3 regions of the Citricoccus sp. K5 genome follow, and region 1 is predicted to be linked to each of the others. Evidence: riboswitches for the same ligand, from Rfam matches in the RefSeq annotation. Region 1 holds a riboswitch; each other region holds the start of a gene.
The links. Region 1 has a riboswitch for S-adenosylmethionine ahead of BOSE125_RS15025 (ABC transporter ATP-binding protein). Riboswitches for the same ligand answer to the same signal wherever they lie in the genome.

Region 1 (4,272 bases):
CCCATCGCCGGAGTTCCAGCGTCTCGGTGAGGGTGATCTCGGCCCACACCGCGTCGAGTGAGAGGCCGAGGACCTCGGCGATGGCCGCAATGGTCGGGAAGGCCGGCGTGGCGACCCGGCCTGATTCGATCTTCCGCAGCGTCTCGGGCGACACCCCGGCATCGAGCGCGACCTCGAGCATCGTGCGCTCCGCCCGAGCACGCCGCAGGAGGGCGCCCAGGCGCTCCCCACGCTCGATTTCTGCAGCACTCAGCGGCAACCTCACCATGGACTCCATTCTAGTTCCAGGTCCGGGATAATATGGCCGGTATAGTTATTGGAACCGGAGATAGTTGTCGGCATCCCAGAGAAGTCCCGTGAAAAGGCAGCGCATGATTGAAATCCTGACCCCCGCCGAGCTGGATCGGGCCCGTGACTCCGGCGCCCTCGTCGCCGAGATTCTCCAAGCCCTGAGGAGCAGGGCCGCCATCGGCACGAATCTCCTGGAAATCAACGAATGGGCCCGCGTCCTGATCATCGAGGCCGGGGCAACCTCCTGCTACGTCGACTACGAGCCCTCCTTCGGGCGGGGGCCCTTCGGGCACTACATCTGCACGGCTGTCAACGACGCCGTGCTGCACGGCAAACCACATGACTACACACTGGCCGACGGCGACCTGCTGACCCTCGACCTCGCGGTCACCCTGCGCGGCATCGCCGCCGATGCCGCCATCAGCTTCATCGTCGGCGATGCCCGCCCCGCCGAGAGCGTCACCTTGATCGAGACCACGGAGCGCGCCCTGGCCGCAGGGATCGCCGCGGCCGGGCCCGGAGCACGCATCGGCGACCTCTCCCACGCCATCGGCTCTGTCCTCAGCGAGGCCGGGTTCGCGGTCAACACCGAGTTCGGCGGCCACGGCATCGGCTCCACGATGCACCAGGACCCTCACGTCCCCAACACCGGGCGGCCCGGGCGCGGCTACGTCCTTCGCCCCGGACTGCTCCTCGCCCTGGAGCCGTGGGCCATGGTGGACACCGATCGACTCGTCACGGATGCCGACGGATGGACGCTCCGCAGCGCGACCGGCTGCCGCACGGCGCACAGCGAACACACGATCGCCATCACCGAGGACGGTGCCGAGATCATCACGGTGCCTTCTCCCGTGCGGGATTGAATCCCTCTGACGTCACATTTCGTCCTGCAGCCCCTGCTCGCAGCCGCTGGGCCGACATCGGCTTCGAAAGTGCCCCCATATGACGCACCATGACGTCAAGCGATCTGCGGCAGAGTAGGCAACAGGGACGGGGAAAACACCGCCGTACAGCCCCTCGACGCCGGTGAACTCGGGATTCGTGGGCTGTTCCGCGCTTGACATGGATACCGCGTGTTCTGCTTCACTGGATGAATCAACCATCCAGAGCGGCCGAGAGATCTGGCTCCGTGACGCCGCAGCAACCTCCCGCGTTTCTCCGGGAAGGTGCTCATGCCAGAGCCGATGGAGCGTGATTCACGGTGACTGCCCTTGCCGAGTCCCTGCCCGGTTCCAGCGTCCTGACGGCGCCGCCGGCCTCGACCACCAGCCTGGCGGTGGAGTTCCGCGATGTCGGCCGGTCCTTTCCGGCCGCCGCCGGCGCACGCACCGTCTTGCGAGACATCAACCTCACCGTGGAGCCGGGCGAGGTCCTGGCCATCATCGGTGCCTCCGGCTGCGGCAAGTCCACCCTGTTGCGGGCCGTGGGCGGCCTGGACACCGGCAACACGGGGCAGATCCTGGTCGGCGGGTCCGCCGTCCGGCCCTACGACTCCCGCACCGCAGTCGGGTTCCAGGAGCCCCGCCTCATGCCCTGGCGCACCATCCACCAGAACGTGGCCCTGGGCTTGCCCCCGAACACGGGCCGCGCGGAGGGCCGCGAGAGCGTCGACCGATTGTTGGAACTGGTGGGCCTGGCCGAACACGCCACCCTTCGGCCCCGGGAGGTCTCCGGCGGCATGGCCCAGCGAACCTCGCTGGCTCGTGCCCTGGCCCGGCGTCCTGGCGTCCTGCTATTGGACGAGCCCTTCGGCGCGCTCGATGCTTTGACGCGATTGCGGATGCAGGACCTGTTGCTGGACATCCATGCCAAGACCGCCACCACGGTCCTGCTCGTCACCCATGACGTGGACGAGGCGCTCCAGCTGGCCGACCGGATCCTGCTGCTCGGCCAGGACCCCGCCCCGGGCGCGGCCCCCGGTGCCACCACCCGCACGATGGTCACCGTCCCCGGTCAACGGCCTCGGGATCGGGGTTCGGCCGAACTGGCCCGGCTCCGATCCGAATTGTTGGCCGGACTGGGCGTGGACGCCCACCGCCACTAGCCGGACCCGGCCAGGGCACCGCTGCGAGCATCCCCCGCCTCCACGTCGCACGGCCCTTTCTGCACGCCCCCCTCTGTACCCGCTGTACCCGACCAATTGCCCCGCGCCACAACCCCTGCCGGCCCGGGAAGCACCGCACCCTTCGAAAGGCACCCCATGCGCTCACGAATCACCCTGTCCGCCGCCACCCTCGCCATCGCGGCTCTCGCCCTCACCGGTTGCGTGGCCGGCGAGGGATCTGGTGGTGAGGCCGCCGAAGCCGGTGCCGGCGGTGGTGCCGAGGGTGGCGAGCTGAACATCGACTACGCCACCTACAATCCGCTCTCCCTGGTCATCAAGGAGAAGGGCTGGCTGGAGGAGGAGCTCTCCGACGAAGGCGTCAGCGTCAACTGGATCCAGTCCGCGGGTTCCAACAAGGCCAACGAGGCCCTGCGTGCCGAGGCCATCGACGTGGGCTCAACGGCCGGCTCCGCCGCCCTGCTCAACCGCGCCAACGGCACCCCGATCAAGACCATCAGCCTCTACTCCCAGCCGGAGTGGGCCGCCCTGGTCACCTCCGCCGATTCGGACATCACCGAGGTCACGGACCTGGTCGGCAAGAACGTGGCGGCCACCAAGGGCACCGACCCCTACTTCTTCCTCATCCAGGCCCTCGGCGAGGCCGGCGTGGACGAATCCGACGTCACCGTGCAGAACCTCCAGCATGCCGACGGCAACGCCGCCCTGAACAACGGATCCGTGGACGCCTGGTCCGGGCTGGACCCGATCATGGCCGGGGCCGAGGCCGAGGGTGCCGAGCTGTTCTACCGCAACGTCGACTTCAACACCTACGGCTTCCTCAACGCCACGGAGTCCTTCCTCGAGGAATCCCCCGAGCTGGCTCAAACGGTGGTGGACGTCTACGAGCAGGCCCGTGAGTGGGCCCTCGAGAACCCAGAGGAGACCGCGTCGATCCTCGCCGAGGTGGCCGGCCTCGAGCAAGACGTGGCCACCATCGTCATCGAGGAGCGTTCCAACCTGGACGTGGACCCGGTCCCCGGCCAGGAACAACTGGACGTCCTTGAGGTCGTCGGCCCGATCCTGGTGGAAACCGGTGACGTGGCCAGCCAGGAGAACGTGGACAAGGCCCTCGCCGAACTCCTCGAGCCCTCGTTCGCCGAAGAAGCCACGCAGTGAGCTCCCTCGTCTCCCCCGAACACCTGACCCCGGCATCGCATAGGGCTGACGAGGTGGCGGGGCGCCGCAACCGGGGCTCGACGCCGGCCGGCCGGGGTTACGGCTCGAGCTCCCGGAACGGCGGTGGTCCCGCCACCGGCCGGGGCACCCGCGGGATCTTGGGCACCCCGGCCGGCCGGGCCGTCGTCGGGCTTCTGCTGCCCGTGGTGCTGGTCGTCGCCTGGTGGGCTGCGACGGCTGCCGGCTTGTTCTCGCCGGTGCAGCTTCCCTCGCCGGCCTCGGTGGTCAGTGCGGGGATCGATCTGGCCGCCGACGGATCCCTGTGGCACCACATCGCCATCTCAGTGCAGCGGGTGCTGCTCGGCTTCGTGATGGGCGGGGTCCTCGGCCTGCTCATCGGCTCCATCCTCGGACTCTCCACCTGGGCCGATGCCCTGCTTGCGCCCCTGATCGGAGCGATTCGCGCGGTGCCGTCGCTGGCGTGGGTGCCTCTGCTGATCCTGTGGATGGGCATCGGTGAGGACTCGAAGGTGACATTGATCGTGATCGGCGCGTTCTTCCCGATCTTCACGAACGTATATGCGGCGCTCAAGCATGTGGACCCGCACCTCGTGGAGGCTGGCCGCGCCTTCGGCTATCACGGCCTGCGCCTGCTGCGGACCGTCCAGTTGCCCGCCGTGGTGCCCTCCGTGTTCTCCGGCCTGCGGCTGGCGCTCGCCCAGGCGTGGCTGTTCCTGGTGGCCGCGGAACTCATCGCCTCC
Region 2 (4,272 bases), 2.7 Mb from region 1:
TCTACGCGATCGTCAATCTCATCGACAAGTGGACGCAGGCGCCCCTGTCCGGGCAGACCACCACGCTGAACCCGGCGCTGGACGATCGGCAGTACTTCGACCTGATGTACCAGCTGCTGGATATCGGTTTCGCCCTGGTCCCGGTGCTGCTGGTGCTGCACCTGGTGTGGATCCGGGGGCGCAACCCGCTCCGCACCTTCGGCCTGGACTTCCGCCGGCCGGGCAGGGACGTGGTCCTCGGAATCGGACTGTTCCTGGCGATCGGCCTCGGGACCCTGGCGGTCTACGCGGCCGGACGGGCCGCCGGCGTCACCACGGCCATCGTTGGCAGCGCCCTGACCGAGTACTGGTGGAGTACCCCGGTGCTGCTGTTCTCCGCGCTGCGGCACGGGCTGCTGGAGGAGATCATCGTGATGGCGTGGCTCTTCGACCGGCTCGGCTACCTGCAGCAGCGGCGCGCCGGGCTCGATCCGAACAGGCCCGGCAGTGAGGGTGGGCTGCGCACCTGGGCGAGCGGCGCCGTCGTTCCCTTGAATCCCGTCACCGTGCTGGTGGGCTGCGCCGTCCTGCGCGGCGCCTACCACCTCTACCAGGGGGTGGGGCCCGGGATCGGCAATCTGCTCATGGGGCTGGTGTTCGGCGCGGTCTACCTGAGATACCGGAGGGTGATGCCGCTGGTGATCGCGCACTTCCTCCTGGATGCCGCCGGATTCGTGGCGTACCCGCTGCTGGCGGCGGCGGGCCTGTTCAGCACCTGAATCCGTGACGTGAGCCTGGAGGGATTCACGTTTATCGGGGCTGAGAGGTGAATCCCTCCGGACTCAACGCAGGGTGGTGCGTGGAGTCAGAGCGTGACGGTGCCCTTGGGGGTCTCGAAGGTGACCTCGAGGATGCCGGGGGTGCCGGAGGGCGATTCGAAGACCACGTTGAGGTCCCCGACCGTCTCGTCCGGATCGTCCAGGCCCAGCCAGCCGCGCACGCGGTCGCGGGAGCCGGCGATCGTGATGGAGGACAGTTCGGCCTGGGGTGTGTGGGCCTGCGAGGGGTGCAGGTCTTCGGTGCCATCATCCCAGCGCAAGACATATGGGACCTGGGGGTCGGCGATGAGGCCCTTGATGCCGATCTGGCGCCACGTGAGTTCCCGGCCGTCCGGGAATTTGCGGTTGCCGGGCACGGACTGGCGCTCCAAGCGCTCCTCGAACGGTGCGAGGTCGTCCACGGTGACACACCAGCCCATCCAGCCGCCGCCCATCTCGGAGCGGGCGCGCACGGCCTGGCCGAACGGAGCCTTCTCGGAGGAGGGGTGGTCCAGCACCTCGACCACCTCGAGGTACTGGCGGTTGCGCAGCGGGAAGATCGCATTGCGCGTGCCGAAACGGGGGTGAACACCGCCCTTGACGCGCTCGATGCCGAGCGTTTCGGCGAGGCGGGCCACCGTGGCGGCGAGTCCTTCTTCGGGTCCAACGGCGTACGAGACGTGATCCAGGCGCATCATGCCCATATCGTCGCACTTTCTTCAGTCACGGACAGGTTAGGTTAACCTCACTTGAAATGTGCTCGAGGTCACAGGAGTGACCCTCGGCGGGCGCCGGGTGTCGGCGCCCGCGAGCACGCTGGCCACAGAAGCCCCGTGAGGCGCAATGCGACGCCCCAGGGCGGACGGGGATGAATCCCCGGAGCCGATCTGGCAGACTTGACGAAGGTCATGAGTGCCAGCATCAAGCCCCGGCTTGCTGGCCGGCAACCCTCCAGCTCGCGGTGGGGTGCCCCGGGTGAGGACCAGGCAGGTGCCAACCGGCACCGGCAAGCGCGGGCCACCACGCCGCGTCGGGTTGCTGGACGATGTCCCTGCCCGCCGGCATCACGCAGGTGGCCCTGGACTGACAGGAGTCGTCACGTGACTGACACCCCCAATAGCACCCCGAACGCCGAGGCCGCCCCCGATCCGGCCCAGTGGGGCTTCGAGACCCGCCAGATCCATGCCGGGATCCCGGAGGAGAACCCCTACGGCGCCACCGTGCTGCCGATCATCCAGTCGAACTCGTTCGACTTCCCCTCCGCGGAGGTCGCCGCGGACCGCTTCGCGTTGAAGGACCTCGGCCCGATCTACTCCCGCATCGGCAATCCCACCCAGGAAGCCGTCGAGGGCAAGATCGCCGCCCTGGAGGGCGGGGTCGGGGCACTGCTGCTGGCCTCGGGCCAGGCCGCCACCACCTTCTCTATCCTCAACCTCGCCGGGGCGGGTGACCACATCGTCGTGTCCGCCTCGCTGTACGGCGGCACCCAGAATCTGTTCAAGCACACCCTGGCCAAGATCGGCATCACCACCTCCTTCGTGCAGGATCCGGACAGCCCGGAGGGGTGGAAGAACGCCATTCAGGACAACACCAAGGCGCTGTTCGGTGAGACCCTCGGCAACCCCCGCGGGGACGTGCTGGACATCCGCGCCGTCGCCGACGTCGCCCATGGGGCCGGGGTGCCGCTGATCGTGGACAACACCCTGGCCACCCCGTACCTGCTGCGTCCGATCGAGCACGGCGCGGACATCGTGGTCCACTCCGCCACCAAATACCTCGGCGGCCACGCCGCGGCCATGGGCGGTGTGATCGTGGACGGCGGCACCTTCGACTTCGCCGCCCAGCCGGAGCGCTTCCCGGGCTTCAACACCCCGGATGAGAGCTACAACGGGATCGTCTTCGCCCGGGACCTCGGTGTGGACGGCATCCTCGGCGCCAACCTGGCCTTCGTGCTCAAGGCGCGGGTCCAGTTGCTGCGCGACTACGGCAGTGCGATCAGCCCCTTCAACGCCTTCCTCCTCAACCTGGGGCTGGAGACGCTGTCCCTGCGCATGGAGCGCCACGTGGAGAATGCCCGCCAGGTGGCCGAGTACCTGGAGGGCCACGCCCTGGCCGAGACGGTCATCTACCCCGGCCTGGCCTCCAGCCGGTGGCATGAGCGCGCCAAGCAGTACCTGCCGCAGGGTCCGGCCGGCTTCGTCTCCTTCGAGATCGCCGGCGGCCGCGAGGCCGGGGCCCGGTTCGTGGACGCCCTGCAGCTGCACCACCACGTGGCCAACATTGGCGACGTCCGCTCGCTCGTCATCCACCCGGCGTCCACCACGCACTCCCAGCTCACGGAGGAGGAGCAGCGTGCCGCCGGCGTGACCCCCGGCCTGGTCCGCCTGTCCGTGGGTGTGGAGAGCATCGAGGACATCCTGGCCGATCTTGACAACGGCTTCGCCGCGGCCGACGTGAGCGCCTAGGTCCGGAGGTATTCGCATGACCACCACCACCCCCCAGCCGACTGCCACAGGCCTGCCCGAGGGCGGCCTTCGCACCCAGCTCATCGGCGCCCTGGACTTCGAGACCGGCGGGCATCTGCCGGAGGCGGAGATCGCCTACGAGACCTGGGGCAGGCTCAACGCCGAGAAGTCGAACGCCGTGCTGGTGCTGCATGCCCTGACCGGGTCCACGCACGTGGCGGCCTCCTCCGGTGATCCGGAGGAGGGCTGGTGGGAGGGCGTCGTCGGCCCCGGCTGCGCCATCGACACCAACACCTGGTTCGTGATCGCCCCGAACATCCTGGGCGGTTGCTACGGGAGTACCGGCCCGTCCTCGCTGGACCCGGAGGGTGACCCCTGGGGTTCACGTTTCCCGTTCACCACCATCCGCGATTCCGTCCATGCCGAGGCGCGGTTGGCCGACGCGCTGGGCATCGAGCGCTTCCAGGCGGTCATCGGCGGCTCCATGGGCGGCGCCCGCGCCCTGGAGTGGGCTGCGACCTACCCCGACCGTGTGGCCGGCATGGCCGTCATCGCCTGTGGCGCGCACTCGACCGCCGAGCAGATCGCCTTCGCCCAGGCGCAGGTGCAGTCCATCAACCTGGACCCGAACTTCCGCGGCGGGGACTACTACCCGGGCCCGACGCCGGACGGCGGCCTGGGCATCGCCCGCAAGATCGCGCACATCACCTACCGGTCCGAACCGGACATGGTCGCCCGCTTCGGCCGCGCCGCGCAGCCCGAGGAGAACCCGTTCGGCGAGCCGGTCCGGCGGCAGGGGCGCTATCAGGTCGAGTCCTACCTGGACTACCAGGCGGCCAAGCTGGTCAAGCGCTTCGACGCCAACAGCTACCTGGTGCTGACCGAGGCCCTGATGAGCCACGACGTCTCCCGCGGCCGCGGGCCGGAGGCGGAGGTGCTCGGCTCCATCCGGGTGACACCGTTCATCGCCGCCGTCGAGTCCGACCGCCTGTACTTCCCGGGCCAGTCCC
Region 3 (4,272 bases), 670 kb from region 1:
AAATTTCATGGTTGTACCCTAGACCGGATTCCGTTTCAGTGGTGCGCTGACATGGCGCGTTGGTCACAGCAGAACGGCCACCGTCCCCGAGGGGAGAGTGGCCGTTCTGGAGCCTGAAGGGTTCAGGCGAGCTCGATCAGAGCGGGCGGACTGCAGCAGCCTGCATGCCCTTGGGGCCCTGCTGGGACTCGAACTCGACCTTCTGGTCTTCCTGCAGTTCGCGGAAGCCATTGCCCTCGATGGCGGAGAAGTGAACGAAGATGTCAGCGGACTGGTCGTCCGGAGAGATGAAGCCGTAGCCCTTCTCTGCGTTGAACCACTTGACGGTACCGGTAGCCATGATGGGCCCTTTCCTGAGGTTGTAAACCCGTCGGTCTTCCGACGGGGGCGAAGCGGCGTGTGCGAAACCGCTTCCTACAACGCCCCGAACGGCCCGAGGGCCAACCGGTCCGCAGTGGTGACGGACTTACTGCTACTACTACTTCTGTGTCACATAATACGGGAGAAACCGCGGAACTGAAGCCCTCAATTTCCACTGTGGGCATTCTTTTCCCGGTGTTCATCTGAGCCCATCATCGGTCCAGCAGCTCACTGGCGATCGAGGCCGCGATCGATGCTGAGATCGAGATCGGGCTCTGCGTCAGACTCAGGAGCGGCACGGCCGCGGAGCCGGTCCAGCTGGCGCCGGTCTCGCTTGGTGGGCCGGCCTGCACCCCGGTCTCGGCGGGGCACGGCCAGCAGTTCCCGGGGCACGGGTTCCGGGGAGTGGTCGAGGTAGTGCCGGACAGCCTCCGGAGCGCCGACCCGCTTGGCCACCAGGCCGGTGACCTCGAGGATCCGCTCGCGTCCGGGCAGCCGCAACCGGATGGTGTCGCCCGGCTTGACCGGTTGGGCGGCCTTGGCCGGCTGCCCGTTGAGGCGGACGTGGCCGGCCCGGCACGCCGTGGTGGCGGCCGAACGGGTCTTGTACATGCGCACGCCCCAGAGCCAGGCATCCAAGCGGACCGAGCCGGCCGCCGCGGTGCCCGCGCCTGCGGCCGAACCTGGACGCCGCGCGGACGGGGTGGCGGAAGGCATGCCGGACATCCTACCTCCGGACCGGACGCCTGCCCCCGAGGGGCGCTGGGAGGAAGGACGTGAGGCTACTGGTTTCCCTCGGCGGTGCGCAGATTGCGGAAGGCCGAGCGGTGGAACACGATCGGCTCGTGCTCTGCGGAGTGATCGTGCACGCCGTGCACCTCGAGCAGGACCATGGTGTGGTCACCGGCGGGCAGCTCGGAGTAGACGGTGGTGTCCAGCCACAGGGCGGCGCCGTCCAGGAAGATCGCGCCCTCGTCCGTGGACCGGATGTCCAGGCCGGCGAATCGGTCCCCCTCCTTGGACGCGAGCTGACGGCAGACGTCGGTGTGGTCCTCGCCGAGGATGGAGATCCCGATCCGCTCGGCCTGCTTCAGCCGGGGCCAGGTGCGGGAGGTGTTCTGTACGGCGAAGGAGACCAGCGCCGGCTCGAGGGAGACCCCGACGGTGAAGGACGAGGCCACGAGTCCCTCCTTCGAACCGTTGGCGACACCGGCGAGCGCCGCCACGCCGGAGGGGAAGTGGGAGAAGGCCGAGCGAAGAGTCGGCGTGGACAGATCTCGGTTGAGGTCAGTGTCGAGGCCGGGGGCCTGCTGCAGGTCGTGGGTAGCCAGGGCGGTCATGGTGGGTCCTCCGTCCGAAGGCGAATCTGCACGGCGGCACGCCACGGGAACGTCCCGATCGGCACCAGCAGAAACGCGGTACTTGCCTGCCGGGGCATCCGGTAGGCCGAATCCTCACCTGGAGCACCCCACTACTGCGTGAAGAGGGTTGCCGTCCCGCAAGCCAGGGCTGTAACAGCGGGAACTCATGATTCTGGGTCCACACTAACGACGGACTTCCGGAGCGGTCAAAGGGTTTCTCGGACTGTGAACCCCCGTGACCTTCGCCCCGGCATGCCAATGGGGCGAAGCAGCCGCTGAGGATCAGGCAGCGGGTCAGCGGAATCGCAGGGAGACAGCCTCGCCGTGGGCCGGCAACCCCTCCGCCGTGGACAGGGAGGAGATCTTGGTGTCCAGTTCCTTCAGCCCCGTCTCCGTGTAGCGGATGAGCTGCTGCAGGCGCAGGAAGCTCACCGTGTTCAGCCCGGAGGAGTAGCGGGCGGAGCCACCGGTGGGCAGCACGTGGTTGGATCCGGCGGAATAGTCCCCCAGCGGCACGGGCGAATGCGGGCCCACGAACACGGCGCCGGCGTTGGACACCCGGCGGGCCGTCTGCAGGGGGTTCACGGTGTGGACCTCGAGGTGCTCGGCCGCGTAGGCGTCGGCCACGGCCAGCGCCTCGTCCAGGGTCCCCACGAGCAGGATCCCCGACTGCGGGCCGCCCAGGGCCTGGCGGATCTGCTCCTCGTGGAGACTTCCCGGCACCTGACTCTCAATCTCGGCCGCCACATCCCGGGCCAGCTCGGGCGAGGTGGTGATGAGCACGGAGCCGGCCATGGGATCGTGCTCGGCCTGGCTGATGAGGTCGGCGGCCACCCACCGGGCGTCGGCGGTGCCGTCGGCCAGTACGGCGATCTCGGTCGGTCCGGCCTCCGCATCGATGCCGATGGTGCCGAGCAGGGCGCGCTTGGCGGCTGCCACGTAGATGTTGCCCGGCCCCGTGACCATGTCCACGGGGGCACACACTCGGGCGCCGTCGTCGTCCGCCACCCCGTAGGCGAACATGGCCACCGCCTGGGCGCCGCCCGCGGCGTAGACCTCGTCCACGCCGAGCAGGGCGCAGGCCGCGAGGATGACGGGGTGCGGCAGGCCGCCGAAGTCCTTCTGCGGCGGGGAGGCGACCGCGAGCGAGGTGACGCCGGCGGCCTGGGCCGGGACCACGTTCATCACCACGGAGGAGGGGTAGACGGCACGGCCGCCCGGAACGTAGAGGCCCACGCGGTTCACCGGGACCCAGCGGTTCTCGACGACGGCCCCCTCCCCGAGCTCCACCTCCGACCCCGCGGGGACCTGGGCGGCGTGCACCTTGCGGGCGCGGTCGATGGCCTCCTCGAGGGCGGAGCGGACCTCCGGGTCCAGCGACTCGAGCGCCTCGGCGAGCTTCTCGGCCGGCACGGCCAAAGACGGCGGCCGGATCCCATCGAACTGCTCGCCGAGATCCAGCACGGCGCGAGCCCCCTCGGTACGCACCCGGTCCAGGATCGGCATCACCTTTGGCACGGCGGCGGCCACATCGACCTCGGCGCGTGGGAGCACCGTGGCGGGATCGTAGGTGCGGCCGCGCAGGTCCGTGGTGGCAAGCATGGGATGGCTCCTGTGATTCCGAGGGATCGGCTGGTTCCGGTGGTCCAGCGTCCATTCTCCCCCCGTTCAGGAACGTCCGAGAACCAGATGACAGACTGGGGCCATGCCGAGTTTGTCCTTCTTCACCGATCTGTTCACCGCTCCGCCCACCACCACCGTCCTCGCGTCCGGGGCGGGACTGGACTCCGAGCCGACGGCGGAACCGAGCGGGTCCCCGGAGAACATGCAGGACAGCGTCCGCGAGGGGGCCGAAGGCGCCGTCGACTCGCTCGGACCGTTCTGGGGGATGCTCTCCACGGTGGCGATCTCCGTGGCGTTCGCGCTGGCCGTGCTGGTGGTCGCCTGGCTGCTGGTCAACGCCCTGCTGCGCCGCAAGCCACAGCTGCGCAACCAGGTCGCCCGGTGCCGGGTACCGGTGGCGGTCGCGGCGGTGCTGCTGGCGGTGCGGATCGCCCTCGGACTGACCGCCTCCGCCTATGCCTGGTTCAACGGCGTGAGCTTCCTGCTGATGGCCGGCATCATCGGCTCCCTCGCCTGGTTGGCGCTGCGCGTCGTGCGGGTCGTCGAAGAGCGGTTGCTCGGCAAGTACGCCTCTGAAGGGGTGGACGACCGCCGTGACCGCAAGATCCGCACCCAGACCGTGCTGCTGCGGCGCGTGATCCAGGCCGCCGTCATCGTCATCGCCGTGTCCATCGTCCTGCTGACCATTCCCCAGGTCCGCGCGGTGGGCGCCGGCCTGCTGGCCTCGGCCGGCGTGATCTCCGTGGTGGCCGGCCTCGCCGTGCAGTCCACCCTGACCAACGTGTTCGCCGGCATCCAGCTGGCATTCACCGATGCGATCCGCGTGGGAGACGTGGTCACCGCGGACGGGGTCTACGGCACCATCGAGGACATCACCCTCTCCTACGTGGTGGTCAAGATCTGGGACGGGCGCCGCGTGATCTACCCC

Region 2: it holds a riboswitch for S-adenosylmethionine, as region 1 does, so the genes downstream of both, BOSE125_RS02930 (O-acetylhomoserine aminocarboxypropyltransferase/cysteine synthase family protein) here and BOSE125_RS15025 (ABC transporter ATP-binding protein) in region 1, are expected to answer to the same signal.
Region 3: it holds a riboswitch for S-adenosylmethionine, as region 1 does, so the genes downstream of both, BOSE125_RS11945 (flavin reductase family protein) here and BOSE125_RS15025 (ABC transporter ATP-binding protein) in region 1, are expected to answer to the same signal.

Annotation. Positions count from the first base shown of each region.
Region 1 covers NZ_LR732817.1:3,337,523-3,341,794, reverse strand. Annotated here, with positions in the region: gene BOSE125_RS15035 (helix-turn-helix transcriptional regulator) at 1-268, opposite strand, end outside; gene map (type I methionyl aminopeptidase) at 372-1,154, shown strand; SAM riboswitch class I at 1,388-1,499, shown strand; gene BOSE125_RS15025 (ABC transporter ATP-binding protein) at 1,493-2,335, shown strand; gene BOSE125_RS15020 (aliphatic sulfonate ABC transporter substrate-binding protein) at 2,492-3,511, shown strand; gene BOSE125_RS15015 (ABC transporter permease) at 3,508-4,272, shown strand, end outside.
Region 2 covers NZ_LR732817.1:681,657-685,928, forward strand. Annotated here, with positions in the region: gene BOSE125_RS02920 (CPBP family intramembrane glutamic endopeptidase) at 1-758, shown strand, start outside; gene BOSE125_RS02925 (VOC family protein) at 845-1,501, opposite strand; SAM riboswitch class IV at 1,702-1,816, shown strand; gene BOSE125_RS02930 (O-acetylhomoserine aminocarboxypropyltransferase/cysteine synthase family protein) at 1,898-3,262, shown strand; gene BOSE125_RS02935 (homoserine O-acetyltransferase) at 3,279-4,272, shown strand, end outside.
Region 3 covers NZ_LR732817.1:2,663,624-2,667,895, reverse strand. Annotated here, with positions in the region: gene BOSE125_RS11960 (aldo/keto reductase family protein) at 1-9, opposite strand, end outside; gene BOSE125_RS11955 (cold-shock protein) at 137-340, opposite strand; gene BOSE125_RS11950 (RNA-binding S4 domain-containing protein) at 589-1,077, opposite strand; gene BOSE125_RS11945 (flavin reductase family protein) at 1,143-1,700, opposite strand; SAM riboswitch class IV at 1,774-1,893, opposite strand; gene hisD (histidinol dehydrogenase) at 2,016-3,323, opposite strand; gene BOSE125_RS11935 (mechanosensitive ion channel family protein) at 3,427-4,272, shown strand, end outside.